DNA from 3 places in the Cryobacterium sp. TMB3-10 genome. Region 2 is predicted to be linked to each of the others. Evidence: riboswitches for the same ligand, from Rfam matches in the RefSeq annotation. Region 2 holds a riboswitch; each other region holds the start of a gene.
The links. Region 2 has a riboswitch for thiamine pyrophosphate ahead of thiM (hydroxyethylthiazole kinase). Riboswitches for the same ligand answer to the same signal wherever they lie in the genome.
Positions count from the first base shown of each region.

Region 1: linked by a shared signal. The riboswitch ahead of E3T22_RS11265 (ECF transporter S component) and the one ahead of thiM (hydroxyethylthiazole kinase) in region 2 are both predicted to bind thiamine pyrophosphate.
Region 3: linked by a shared signal. The riboswitch ahead of E3T22_RS05825 (hypothetical protein) and the one ahead of thiM (hydroxyethylthiazole kinase) in region 2 are both predicted to bind thiamine pyrophosphate.

Region 1 is NZ_SOGH01000020.1:670,333-674,901, forward strand. It holds gene E3T22_RS11260 (ABC transporter ATP-binding protein) at 1-1,404, opposite strand, end outside; gene E3T22_RS11265 (ECF transporter S component) at 1,415-2,092, opposite strand; TPP riboswitch at 2,124-2,234, opposite strand; gene E3T22_RS11270 (hypothetical protein) at 2,317-2,643, opposite strand; gene dinB (DNA polymerase IV) at 2,653-3,936, opposite strand; gene E3T22_RS11280 (hypothetical protein) at 4,021-4,569, opposite strand, start outside.
Region 2 is NZ_SOGH01000024.1:122,776-127,344, forward strand. It holds gene E3T22_RS13340 (MFS transporter) at 1-202, shown strand, start outside; gene thiD (bifunctional hydroxymethylpyrimidine kinase/phosphomethylpyrimidine kinase) at 174-1,070, opposite strand; gene thiE (thiamine phosphate synthase) at 1,067-1,708, opposite strand; gene thiM (hydroxyethylthiazole kinase) at 1,705-2,523, opposite strand; TPP riboswitch at 2,515-2,615, opposite strand; gene E3T22_RS13360 (hypothetical protein) at 2,649-2,915, opposite strand; gene E3T22_RS13365 (isocitrate lyase/phosphoenolpyruvate mutase family protein) at 3,048-3,848, shown strand; gene E3T22_RS13370 (alpha/beta fold hydrolase) at 3,886-4,569, shown strand, end outside.
Region 3 is NZ_SOGH01000013.1:60,704-65,272, reverse strand. It holds gene E3T22_RS05835 (hypothetical protein) at 1-514, shown strand, start outside; gene E3T22_RS05830 (fructose-specific PTS transporter subunit EIIC) at 669-2,813, opposite strand; TPP riboswitch at 2,901-3,001, shown strand; gene E3T22_RS05825 (hypothetical protein) at 2,992-3,714, shown strand; gene E3T22_RS05820 (formylglycine-generating enzyme family protein) at 3,851-4,569, opposite strand, start outside.

The DNA of each region.
Region 1 (4,569 bases), on a different contig from region 2:
CAGTTCGGCGAGGAGGCGCACCAGCTCGGCCCAGGTGCGGGAGTCCTGCCCGAAGGTGGGTTCGTCGAGGACGAGCAGCCGGGGCCGGGTCGCCAGCACCGTCGCCACGGACAGTCGGCGCTTCTCGCCGCCGGACAGGGTGAACGGGTTGGCGTCGGCGAGACGGTCCAGCCGCAGTCTGTGCAGCAGCGCGTCCACTCGCTCAGTTTGCTCGGCCCCGCCCAGGCCGAGGGCGCGGGGGCCGATGGTGAGCTCGGCACGCACGGTCCCGGCGAGGAACTGGTGCTCGGGGTCCTGGAAGACGGTGCCGATGCGCGCCAGCAGGTCGCGGGAGCGCCATCGGTGCGGGGCCGGCCCGAGTCCCCCGGCGAGGGCATCCGTTGCGGTCAACCGCCCGCCCGCGGGGGCCAGAAGCCCGGCCAGGGTGAGCGCGAAAGTCGACTTGCCGGTGCCGTTGGGTCCGGTGAGAGCCGTGGCCGTGCCGGCGCGCAGGGCGAGGTCGAGGCCGTGTGCGACGACGACGGCCTGTTTGCGGGCGAACGGCACCCGTCCGACGGCGAGGTCATCGGCGCTGAGCAGGACTTCCGCGCCGGGACCGTCGGAGCGGGGGCGCCGGTCGGGCGTCGCGGGTGGGAACCTGGGTATCCACACTCCGGCGGCGGCGAGCCGCTCCCCTTCGGCGCTGAGCACGCTGTCGGTGGGTCCGTCGGCGAGGATGCCGCCGGCCGGGTCGAGCACCACGATGCGGTCCACGACGTGCTGCCAGACCGCGACGCGGTGCTCGATCACGATGAGGGTCGCACCCGACGCCTCCACGGAGCGCAGCACGGCGTCGCGCACCTCGACGACACCGTCAGGGTCGAGGTTGGCGGTGGGTTCGTCCAGCAGCACCAGGCCCGGGCGCATGGCGAGCACCCCGGCCAGGGCCAGGCGCTGCTTCTGGCCGCCGCTGAGCGCGCTGGTCGGGTGCCGCAGAGGCAGGTCCAGGCCCACGTCCGCGAGGGCCCGACCGACCCGGGGCCAGATTTCGGCGCGCGGAACGGCGCGGTTCTCACAGCCGAAGGCGACGTCGTCGCCCACCCTCGCAAGCACGACCTGCGAGTCCGGGTCCTGCAGCACGAGGCCCACCCGGCCGCGGGACGCGCTGGGGCGGCGGCCGTCGATGAGGAGTTCGCCGGTCTCGTCGCCGTCCTCGTCATCGCCGAGCACACCGGCGAGGGCGTGCATCAGCGTGCTCTTGCCGGCTCCGCTGGGTCCGAGCACGAGCACCCGCTCCCCCGGGCGGATGTCGAGATCGAGCCCGGAGACCGCGGGGCGGGACCGGCCGGCGTGCCGCCAGCCCCAGCCGGAGGCCGTGACCCTGGCGCCGGTCACGGCCGGGCCTCGGCGACGCGGAGCGGGCATCCGGTGCGGGTCACCGGGCAGGCTGGGTGTCGACCCGGTCGGTCGGGCCCGATTCGCGGCCGGCGGCGAACCGGCTCAGCGCGCCGGTGCGGGCGAGTCCGCGCACCGCCAGCCAGGACAGCAGCCCGGCGAGCACGGTACCGGAGACGACGGCGGAAACCAGGTAGACGATCTTGGGGCCGATGTCGAGGGCCGCGTAGCTGGTGAAGGTGGTGTCGAGCAGACCAACGGCGATGCCCGCGCCGGCGCCGGCCAGGAGGGCCACGCCCAGGCGCCAGTTGGCGTACAAGAACAGGGCCAGCACGATCTCCGCGCCCAGCCCCTCGACGACACCCCAGATCAGGGTGGAGAAGCCCCACTGGGTGCCGATGAGCATCGAGACGACGGCGGCGACGACCTCGGTGTAGACGGCCGCACCGGGCTTGCGGATGATGAGTCCGCCGAGCACCCCGGCGAACAGCCAGCCGCCGGCCAGGAGTCCTTCGAGCCCGGGGGTGAAGGCCAGGAGGGCGCTCAGCGGCGACCAGGCCAGGCCCCATGCCCAGAAGATCACGCCGCTGGCGACGCCGATGACGCTGGCCACGACGATGTCGACGACCCGCCATTTCAGCACCCGCGGTTTCCGCGACGTGGAGGGAGAGGTGGCGGACGAAGTCCTGGAAGGCTGGGTGTTGATTGACGCGTGCACTGTACGTGCCCTTTCCGTAGAGGAATACTGGGCACGGGATTGAGAAGCCTCCCTGCGCTGGCATGATCCAGATCAGGTTCGACGGTCGAAGCTGAAGTAGCTTCCTCTCAGCCCGGTTCACCGGACTCCCGTGTTCAGCTTCGAGTATAGAACTCCCCGGGCGCATCCGGGCAATGCAAGGCGTCGCGCGACAATTTCTGCGCGCGAGGATCTCGCTGCTAGTGCTAGCGCTTGAGCGCGCGGATGATGCGCGCGATGGCCTTGCCGGCGACCCAGACGAAGGGGATGCCGACGGCCAGCAGCGAAATCACATTCGGTTCGAAGCGGGCCGCTCCGCCGGACTTAACGTAAGCGCCGATCGGGATGGCCATGCCACCGCCGCCACCGCCGGCCGCCGCGGACTCGTCACCTTCGCCGCCACCGCCAAAGCCGTACTGCACCAGGGCCACCGGAACGATCGTGACGCCCTCGATCTGCACGGGGTCTCCGTAGGCCGACCTGACGCCGATGGATCGAGCGTTTTCTGCGAGCTTCAAGGCGAGATTAGTCATGGTGAGAGGCTACTCCCCCTCTCCCTGCGGCGTCCCGGCGTTCGGTGTTCCGAACGGATGGACATCACGCTTCGGAGCACTTCCGCCGCCCAGCTGCGAGGCCGGCCGCACGATCCCCCGGCCGAACCGGGCGGTGACGGTGTCCACGGCCAGTTCGGCTTCCCGCCAGTCGTCGTCATCGTCCCACAGGCCCATGCCGGCACCATCGCCGGAGCCGAGTTGCTCGGCCCGCACTCCGATCAGGCGCACCCGGATGCCGCGGGCCGCGAGCACGTCGAAGCTCGCGGTGACCTCCTCGTATATCCGCCGGCCCACGTTGGTGGGCTCGGCCAGGGTGCGCGACCGGGTCACCGTGCTGAAGTCGGCGTAGCGGAGCTTGAGCACCACAGTCCGTGCGACGAGGCCGTTGCCGCGCAGCTTGGCGGCCACCGCATCCGCTTGGCGCAGGAGTTCGCTGCGCAACCGGGCGACATCGGTGACGTCATGTTCGAAGGTCACCTCGTGGCCGACGCTTTTCTCCTCGCGTTCGAGGTTGATCGTGCGCGGGTCGATGCCCCAGGACAGATCGTGCAGTTTGTGCGCGCTGGCGACGCCGACGGCACGCTGCAGCATCTCGAGGGGGGCGTGCGCGATATCGCTCACGTGCCGCAGCCCGAGCCCGAGCAGCACCTGTTCGGTGCTGGCGCCCACCCCCCAGAGGGCGCCGACGGGCAGCGGATGCAGGAAAGCGATTGTGTCCTCCGCGGGGATCACCAGCAGCCCGTCGGGCTTGGCCCGTCCGGAGGCCAGCTTGGCCACGAATTTAGTCGACGCGGCGCCGACCGAGCAGGTGAGTCCGGTCTCGGCGAACACACGGGCGCGGATCTTCCGCCCGATCTCGGCGGGTGAACCGTGCACACGCCGGGCGCCCGCGACATCCAGGAACGCCTCGTCGATGCTGAGCGGCTCGACCATCGGCGTCATGTCGGTGAAAATGCCCATCACCTGGCGGGACACCTCCACGTACCGGCCCATGTGCGGCTCGAGCACGATGGCGGCCGGGCAGCGGCGCAGGGCGATAGCCATCGGCATAGCCGAGTTGACCCCGTACTTGCGGGCGACGTAATTGGCCGCTGTCACCACGGACCGACCGGAGCGGTGGCCGATGACGACGGGGAGGTGCACGAGTTCGGGGTGGTCGAGCAACTCGACGGACGCGAAGAACGCATCCATGTCTATGTGCAGCATGGTGGCGGTCGTGTCGTCGACATCGGCGCCGGTGGTCTGCCGGTCGCTGCCATCCTGCCTGCTCACGCCGCACCACACCCTTCTGCCGCTCCGGCCGGAACCAACTCGAAGCTACCTTCGAGAGTACAGGCAGGAGGGGTCGGCATCGAGCTAGAAACCGCCGAAATCTCCACCGCCGCCGAAATCGCCGAATCCGCCGGAGTCGCCACCGAAACCGCCGCCGGAGTCACCACCGAAATCGCCGCCGGAATCGCCTGAGTCCGCCGTGGTCTCGGCGCCCGAGTCGGTGCCGGCGTCACCGGCCGCATCCGCCTCGCCGCCCATATCGGGCAGGAACGCGCCCACCAGCGCCGAGCCGACAACGTAGCCGGCCACGGTACCGAGCAGGGAAGCGCCGAGCATGCTGCCGAAGCCGGGGCCCTGCCGGCCGCCGGCCTGGTCGCCGCCGAAGACCCGGTCCAGGGTGCCCGGCTGGCGGAGTTCGGCCCGGGTGGCGGACTTGGCCAGGGTGGCCGGTTCGGCGTTCGCCGGGCGCTCACCCTCCATCGCGTTCTCGGTCAGCTGCTGGAAGAGCAGGTCGCGCTGCTCGTCGGTGAGCTTGCTGAACGCTTCGGTGTGCACTTGTTCAATGGTCTCCGGCGGTGCGGTGCGCAAGAGGTACCTGTAGCGTTCCACGGCGATCTCGTCGTCGGTGCGCTG
Region 2 (4,569 bases):
CCCGGCCGGCCGGGAGGGCGAGGTGTTCGGCATGTACGCCACCACCGGTCGTGCCGCCAGCTTCCTGGCCCCCACGGCGTTCGCACTGGCCGTGACCATCTTCGGCGAAACCTACTGGGGCATCCTGGGCATCGTGCTGGTGCTTGTCATCGGCTTGCTGTTGTTGCTGCCGGTCAAGGCCCGGCAGAACCAGATGGGCTGAGCCCTCGAGGCGGTGGCTCCGGATGCGTTCCGGCCGCCGCCCAGAGCGCGTGGAAGTGGTTGATCGGGCCGTGCCCGCCGCCCACCTCGAGCCGGTCGGCGGAGGCCACGCTGTCGCTGAGCCAGGCCTTCGTCTCGGTCAACGCCCGCGGCCAGTCCCGGTGCCGGGCCGCCAGCGTGGCCAGGGCCGACGACATCGAACAGCCGGTGCCGTGGGTGTTCACGGTGTTGATGCGCGGCGCGGAGACCTGCACGATGTGGGCCCGCCCTGGCTCGGTGCCGGCCGCGTCGACGAGGGCATCCGGGCAGGCCGGACCGGCCAGGTGGCCGCCCTTGACCAGCACCCGGGTGCCGCAGGCGCGGGAGAGCCGCTCGCCCTGCTCGAGGGCCACTGCCCAGTCGGCGGCCTCGGGTTCGTTCACGAGCACGGCCAGCTCGGGCAGGTTCGGGGTGACCAGGTGCACCAGCGGCACCAGGGCGCGGAGCGCGGCCTCGGCGGACGCGTCGAGCAGCCGGTCGCCGCTGGTGGCGATCATCACCGGGTCGAGCACGATCACGGATGGCCGCACCCGGGCCAGCCACGCGGCCACGGTCTCGATGAGGTCGGCCTGGCCGAGCATGCCGATCTTCACGGCGTCGATGGTGACGTCGTCGCTGACCGCGTCGAGCTGTTCCACGAGGAAGGACACCGGCGGGATGTGCACCGAACGCACCCCGCGGGTGTTCTGGGCGACGAGCGCGGTGACCACGGCCATGCCGTAACCGCCGTTGGCGGCGATGCTCTTGAGGTCGGCCTGAATCCCGGCGCCGCCGGTGGGGTCGGTGCCGGCGATGCTGAGCACCCGGGGGATCTCCCTCGGCCCGGTCATCGGGTCCACTCCCGGCGCAGGGCGCTGGCGGCGGCACGGGCATCCGGAGCGGCGCAGACGGCCGACACCACGGCCACCCCGGCGGCCCCGGCCCGGCGCAACGGCCAGACATCCGCGAGCCCGATGCCGCCGATCGCGACGCAGGGCAGCGCACTCGTGGCGGCCAGCGCGGCGAAGCCGGGCACCCCGAGCACGGGCGGATGGTCGGGTTTGGTGCTGGTGGCCCGGATGACGCCGACGCCCAGGTAGTCCACGGTTCCGGGGGGCAGCGCGAAGACCCTGTCGAGCTCGGCCGGGGTGTTGGCGGTGATGCCCACAATCGCGTCGGAGCCGACCCTGTCGCGCACTCTGGCCACGGCTTCGTCGCCCTGGCCCACGTGCAGGCCGTGCACGGCGGCGCCCTCGGCGAGCGCCCGCAGGTACACGTCGACCCTGTCGTTGACGACCACGGTGGCGCGGTCACCGACCGCGTCGGCCACCTGCAGCAGCAGGCGCAGCACGTCGTCGTCCGACCCGGTCTTGTCGCGCACCTGCACGGTGGTGATGCCGCCGGCGACGGCGTCGATCACGGTTCTCAGCACGCCCCTGGCAGCGCACAGGGCAGTGTCGGTGACGAGGTAGAGCGAGAGATCGCTCACGCCAGCCGCGCCCGGTCGATGACGGTGGCGCCGTCGAGGGAGTGCAGCCGGTCGAGGAAGTGCGCCGCGAAACTGCCCGGCCCGGCCGCGTCGGCGGCGGCGAGTTCGGCGGCGACGGTGTACAGCAGCGTGGCGGCGGCGGTCGCGGCGAGCGTTGCGCCGGGTTCGTCACGGTCGACGAGCGAGAGCACGGCGGCGGTCACCGCGCCGAGCGCGCATCCGCCGCCGGTGACCCGGGTGAGCAGCACGTGACCGTTGGCCACCCGGATGGTCTGCGAACCGTCGGTGATGAGGTCGACCGCGCCGGACACGGCTACGCTCGCTCCGGTGCTGCGGGCGAGCAGGGCGGCGGCGTCGGCGGCGCCCTCCGGCGAGTCGGTGGCGTCGACGCCTCGGCCGCCGGTGCCCAGCTGGGCCAGGGCGATGATCTCCGACGGGTTACCGCGGATGGCCGTGGGCCGGAAGTGCAGCAGCTCGCGAGCCAGCCCGGTGCGCACCGGCAGCACGCCGATCGCGACGGGGTCGAGCACCCAGGGGGTGCCGGCGGCGTGTGCGGCCGACGCGGCCTCGAGCATCGCACTGCGCTGCTCGGCGTGCGGGGTGCCCACGTTCACCAGCACTCCGGAGGCCACCCCGGCGAACGGTCCGGCCTCGGTGGGCACGTCCACCATCGCGGGCGCGGCTCCCAGGGCCAGCAGCACGTTGGCGGTGAAGTTGGTCACCACCGCGTTGGTGAGGCACTGTACGAGAGGTTGGCTCTCGCGCAGACGGCCGAGCAGATGGGCAGCATTCTCTGGTGTCAGACGGATGGTCATCCGGGACATCCCTTCGCTAGTACGAACTAGATCAGGTTCAACGGGTGTTTTCTCAGCCCCGGCCGTTTGGCAGGGCACCCCGTGTCACTACCGAAACCCTAGCGGCCGGATTGTTCACACCCGGACTAGTAGTCGAAATCGTCGACGGCGAACCACGGCACCGGCACCGCCGGGTCCAGAAGCGCGAGCGGATCCACCTCGAAGGTCTCCAGCACCACGCTGACGCCAGGTGACACGAGCGCCTCCACACCGACATCGCCGACGACGGGTAGCCTGACCATTCCGCCACCCTGCCGGACGGCGGCCGTGAGGGCTGCTACGAGCGCGGTCACGTCGCACGAGCTGCGCAATCGGAACAGGCGCTCGCCGACCGTGAGGGTGTGAGCCTGCATGACATCTCCCTCGGTGTAGATCTCACGCTAAGACCAAAGCGGCGACGTGTATACACGGTTGACAGCGCTGCGTCTTTGTCTTTGTCTGAAACCCTCCAGCGTTTACACCGGCGCACCCGGCACACTGGACCGATGACAACCACACTGCTGAACAAGGCCGAACTCCTCAACGCCCTGCACGTGCCCGGCACGCCACTGATCGTCACGAACGTGTGGGACGCGATCACCGCCAAGATCGTCTCCGAGACCCCGGGCGTGAAAGCCCTCGCCAGTGCCTCGCACTCGGTGTCCAACGTGCGCGGCCTGCCGGACGGCGAGGGCCTCACCGTCGACGAGGCCATCATCGCCGCCCGCATTATCACCGGAGCGACCGACCTGCCCGTCTCGGTCGACTTCGAGAAGGGCTACGCGGCGGATTCCGCGGGGGTCGCCCGCAACGTGCGCCGCCTGATCGAGGAGGCCGGGGCCGCCGGCATCAACATCGAAGACTCCGTGGGCGCCACCAAGGCGCCGCAGTTCGACATCCCCACCGCGGCCGCCCGGGTCGCCGCGGCGCGGGAGGGCGCCGAGGCGGCCGGAGTGCCGCTGGTGATCAACGCCCGCGTCGACACCCTCGCGGGCGGCGGCGAGTGGGCCGAGGCCGTTCAGCGTGCCAACGCCTATCTCGACGCCGGCGCCGACGTGATCTTCTTCCTCGGCCTGGGCGACGAAGACAAGGTCAAGCGCGCCCTCGACGAGGTGAACGGCCGCATCTCCGTGATCGGGAACCCCGGCGCCGTTCCCCTGGCCCGGCTGGCCGAACTCGGCGTCTCCAGGGTCAGCTTCGGCCCCGGTACCCTCGGCCTGGCCCTCGCCGCGTTGCAGCGCGCCGCCGCCCAGCTCACCGCGCTCGGCGATTACCCCGACGACCTCGGCTTCCCCTTCGAGCTCTAACCCGGCCTCAGCGTGGGCGGCTCGGTACGGTGGGGTCATGCCCAGCTTCGCGTCGCACGATGAGACCGTTCTGCACTACGACGTTCTGACCCCGGATGCGGCGGGCGCGCCTGAGCGCCCGCCGCTGGTCGTGCTGGCCGGCGGGCCGGCCCGGCATCCGGAGTACCTGGGCGATCTGGCCGGGCTCACCCGCCTGCGCACCCTCGTGGTGCTGCACCAGCGGGGCGTGGGGGCGTCGTCGCCATCGCCCACCGCGCCCGCCGCATCCTGGCCGGCCCTGGCCGACGACGTCGAGGCGCTCCGCCGGCATCTGGGGCTGGCCGAGATCGAGCTGCTCGGCCACTCGGCCGGCACCCGCGTCGCGCTCGCCTATGCGGCCCGCCACCCTCATCGGCTGGCGAGCCTGTGCCTGCTCACCCCGCCCGCGCAGTGGCTCGTGACCGTCCCCGACGACAGCTCGCACATCATCACGGGGCACCGCGCCGAGCCCTGGTACGCCGATTACGTCGCGCACCGGATCGCGGCGACGGCGGCGACGACCGCCTCCGACCTGAACCACCTGTTCCCCTACCTCGCCCCGATCGCCTGGTCGCGGTGGACGGCCCAGGCCCGGGAGCACGAGGCGACCGGCGCCTGGCATCCCGCGGCGCAGGACCTGTTCTTCGCCGGGGCCGACCCGGCGGGCATCCTGATCGGCCTGGCGCAGGTGCACTGCCCGGTT
Region 3 (4,569 bases), on a different contig from region 2:
GGGCGCTGCCGGCGGTCCCGCGGTCCTCGCAGCCGCGGTCCTCGGCTTCACCCTGGCCGGTGGCCCGCTCTGGATCGGCCTCATCGCGGTGCTCCTCGGGCGCACGGTGCTCCTCCCTCGGGGCATCGGGACGCAGCGGCTGTCCGCCTCCGAGCGTTCACGATTCGGTGCCGTCCTCATCGCGGCCGGCCTCTGTCTTGCCGCTATCGCCACCTCCGGCGCGTACCTCGTTGCGGTGCACGGCGGCCTGGACTACGCCTGCGCCGTGGAGGGGCCGTTCTCTCCCCTCGCCGAGCTGTCGGAGCGCGCCGGCGTCGTCAGCGGCAGCTTCTCCTGGTGGCCGCTCGGCCGTAGCTGCACCTGGGCCGCAGCCAGCGGAGGCACGGTCCTCGCCACCTCGGGCTGGAGTCACACGGCACTCGTCCTGGCTTCGCTCGGCCTCGCCGCGGCGGGCATCGCCCTGCGAACAACCAGGGCGGGTCAGAGGGATGCGCCGGCCGGCAGCGCGCGGTAGCGCCGCATTCACTCGGGCGGCGGCGGCCGACCGGGCCGACTCGGCCGAACTCGGTACGTAAAGGCGGAGGAATTCGAGAAACGCCGCGTTGCGCAGGCGCGCGCGGCGGTGTTTCCCGAAAAAGTCCGCCCCGACGTGCGGTCCAGGACGGGGGTCAGTGCGCGGCGGGAGTCGCCGGCCGCACCGAGGACGCCAGTGCCGCGAGCACGTCGGCCGGGGTGGCCGCCATCTCGATCGAGGCGCGGAACGAGGGCTTCATCAGGCTGCGGGACAGCTGGGCGAGCACCTTGAGGTGCTCGGTGCCGGCGGCGGCCTCCGGCACGGCGATCATGAAGATCAGGTGCGCAGGGGCCTCGTCCAGCGAGTTCCAGTCAACGCCGTCTCGGCTGCGCGCGAACGCGAGCACCGGGGAGGTGGCGCCGTCGGACTTGGCGTGCGGAATCGCGATGCCCTCGCCGATGCCGGTCGTGCTGATCAGTTCACGGTCCATGGCCGCCTGCACGACGGCGTCGACGTCGAGTACCCGCCCGGTGGTCTGCATCAGACCGGCCAGACGACGGATGACGGCGTCCCGGTCGGTCTCGTCGATGTCGAGCACGATGGTGCGTTCGTCGATGTAGTCGAGCACGGTCTTCGGGGCGGGGGCCACCGGCTCGGCGGCAGCAGGCGCGGCAAGAACCGGCGCCGCAGCCACGGGCGACACGGCACTCGCCGCAGCACCCGGCGCGGCAACCGGCACAGCGGCATCCGCAGCGGCACCGGCGACCGCAACCGCGGCAGCATCCGCCGGCACGACCTTGCGCACCGAGATGCCGATCAACAGCACCGACACCAGAGCGGTGACGGCCACACCGGAGAGAATCGCGACGAAGTACATCGGCACGCCGCTCACGGCACCGAAGACGGCCACGATCGGGCCGCCGTGCGGCACGGCGTTGGTGACCCCGGCGATCGCGGCGATGGCACCGGCGACGGCGCCACCGAGCACGTTCGCGGGGATGACCTGCAGCGGGCGGGCCGCCGCGAGCGGGATGGCGCCCTCGGTGATGCCGAAGAAGCCCATGAACAGCGCGGCGATGCCGGCCTCGCGTTCCACCGGGGTGAAGAACCGGCGACGGATGACCGTGGCCAGCCCCATGCCCAGCGGCGGCACGGCGATGGCCGCGGCGACCATGCCCATCGGGCCTGGGTTGCCGGAGGCGATCAGCGCGGAACCGAACAGGAACGCCGTCTTGTTGATCGGGCCGCCCATGTCGAACGCGACCATCGCGCCCAGGATCAGGCCGAGCACGACGACGCTGCCGCCGTCGAGGCTGGAGAGGAAGTCGGTCATCGAGGAGAACACCCAGGCGATCGGCTGGCCGAGGGCGAGCACGAACAGGCCGCCGACGACGAGGGTGGTGATCACGGGGATGACCAGGATCGGCATGATCGGCTTGATGAAGCGGTGCACGGTGATCTTCTTGATGCCCAGCGCCACGAAGCCCACCAGGAAACCGGTGACGATGCCGCCGATGAAGCCGGCACCCGATTCGGAGTTGTAGAAGGAGCCGGTCGTGGCGATCCAACCGCAGATCATGCCCGGTGCGAGCCCGGGCCGGTCGGCGATCGCGTAGGCGATGAAGCCGGAGAGGATCGGCACCATCAGGGTGAAGCCGAGCACGCCGATCTGGTTGATGGTGAACCAGAAGCTGTCCTCGGGGATCACGAGTCCCTGCGGGGTGGCCTCGCCGCCGATCGACAGCGAGATCGCGATGAGCAGCCCGCCGACGACGACGAACGGGATCATGTACGACACGCCGTTCATCAGCGCGCGGTAGATGAAACCGCCGATGTCGCGTTTCCCGGCGCTCGCCGGGGCATCCGTGGTCACGGCGGCGCGGCCGGTGGGGGCGGCGGCCAGCGCCTCGGCGATCAGCGCGGCCGGGCGGTGGATGCCGTCGGAGACGCGGGTGGAGACGATGCGCTTGCCCCCGAAGCGGGACAGGTCGATCTGGGTGTCGGCGGCGACGACGACAGCGTCGGCGCGGTCGATGTCGGCCTGACTGAAGGTGCCTTCGACTCCGACGGACCCGTGCGTCTCGACCCGGATCTCGTAGCCGAGTTCGGTGGCGGCCGCGTCGAGTTTCTCGGCAGCCATGTAGGTGTGGGCGATGCCCGTTGGGCAGGCCGTGATCGCCAGGATCAACACCGTGGGCGGCGCGATGGTGGTGTCGGTCGGGGTGTCAGGCATGGTGCGGTGTCCTTCCAGGACGACGCCGACGACCGGTGGCCCGTCGGCCATGGAGCGCGTGCTCACCCGGTGAAGAATGCAGCAGCCTGTCCAGCGTACAGTTCGGCGCCCGGTGCATTCGAGAGTCTTTCGGCCCTGCCGGCCGCTAGGGTGGGACGCGACACGGGGTGCCTCCGCCGGATGCGGACGCTGAGATCCAAACCCGTCGAACCTGACTAGTTAGCACTAGCGAAGGGATGTCGCCATGAACGTTCACGCCGCCGAATCACGCGGGGATGCCGACCCGGATCTGCGGCCGGAGCCGGGCCGCACCGAACCGTTCAGCAGGCTGCTCTGGGCCGACATCGCCGAAACCCGCACCGCCATCGATGCGTTGCCCTTCATCGCGGAACTCGGCGACGGCAGCCTGTCCGCCGGCCACTTCGCCTACTACCTGGCCCAGGATGCCCTCTACCTCGCCGCGTACTCCCGGGTGCTGGCGCAGGCGAGCGTCCTGGCGCCCACCCCCGCCGAACGGGAATTCTGGGCTACCGGCGCCGCCAACTGCATCGAGGTGGAACTCGAGCTGCACCGCACCTGGCTGACCGGCCATGACACGCGCCCGGCGCCCGGCCCGGTGACCCGGTCCTACGTCGACCACCTGGTCGCGGTCAGCGCGGCAGGCAACTATGCGGTGCTGCTGGCCGCGGTCCTGCCCTGCTACTGGCTCTACGCGGATGTCGGCGAGCGCCTGCACGCCGGCTTCACGGCGAGCCGGCGCGACGCGGCGCATCCGTACGCCGACTGGCTGGAGACCTACGCCGACGAGGGGTTCGCGGCCGCGACCCGGCAGGCAATCCTGCTCACCGACACCGCGGCGGCCACCGCGACGGCCGTCGACCGGGCGCTCATGCGCGCCGTGTTCGCGCGGTCGGCGGCCCTCGAGTTGCTCTTCTTCGACGCGCCCCGGCTGCACGCGCCGGGGTAGCAGACCACAACCATCCGCACCCGCGGATGCATGACTCCTGCGATTCCCAGCCGCCGACCGGCGATCGCCCCGGAATGACGAGGCGGTCGGCCACGCCGGCGGAATCGAGCACGAGTTGTGCTTCGGCGGCGCCGGATCAGGTCAGCGCCACGGTGCGGAAGCCCACGTTGCCGGCCGCGGAATCCGCGGTGTTGGAGGCCCGAGCGGAGTTGCGATACCGGTTGCAATAGGAGTCGTGGCAGAGGTACGAGCCGCCGCGCATCGAACGCTGCTCGCCCGTCGCCGGGCCGGCCGGATTCTCGGCGGGGGAGTGCGCGTAATAGCCCTCCGCCCACCAGTCGGCGCACCACTCCCAGACGTTGCCCACGCTCTGCCAGAGGCCGTAGCCGTTCGGCGCGAACTCCCGCACCGGGGCGGTGCTGAGCCAGCCATCGGCCAGGGTGTTCACCGCGGGAAACCGGCCCTGCCAGATGTTGCAGCGCTGCCCTTCCTCCCACTCGTCGCCCCACGGGTAGCGCCGGCCGGCCAGCCCGCCGCGCGACGCGCACTCCCACTCGGCCTCGGTCGGCAGCCGTCGCCCCGCCCAGGCGCAGTAGGCCAGCGCGTCGTTCCAGCTCACCTGCACCACCGGATGCTCGGCCAGCCCGTCGAGCGACGAACGGGGGCCGGCCGGATGCGCCCAGTCCGCGCCGCGCACCCCCAGCCACCAGGGTGTCTGCGGGGGCTGGCCGACCACGTCATCGATGTCGGCCTGCAACGCGAGGTGGAACACCGCGGAGTAGCCGAACAGCTCCGACTCGGTGCGATACCCGGTATCGGCCACGAACCGGGCGAAGGCGGCGTTGGTGACCGTCG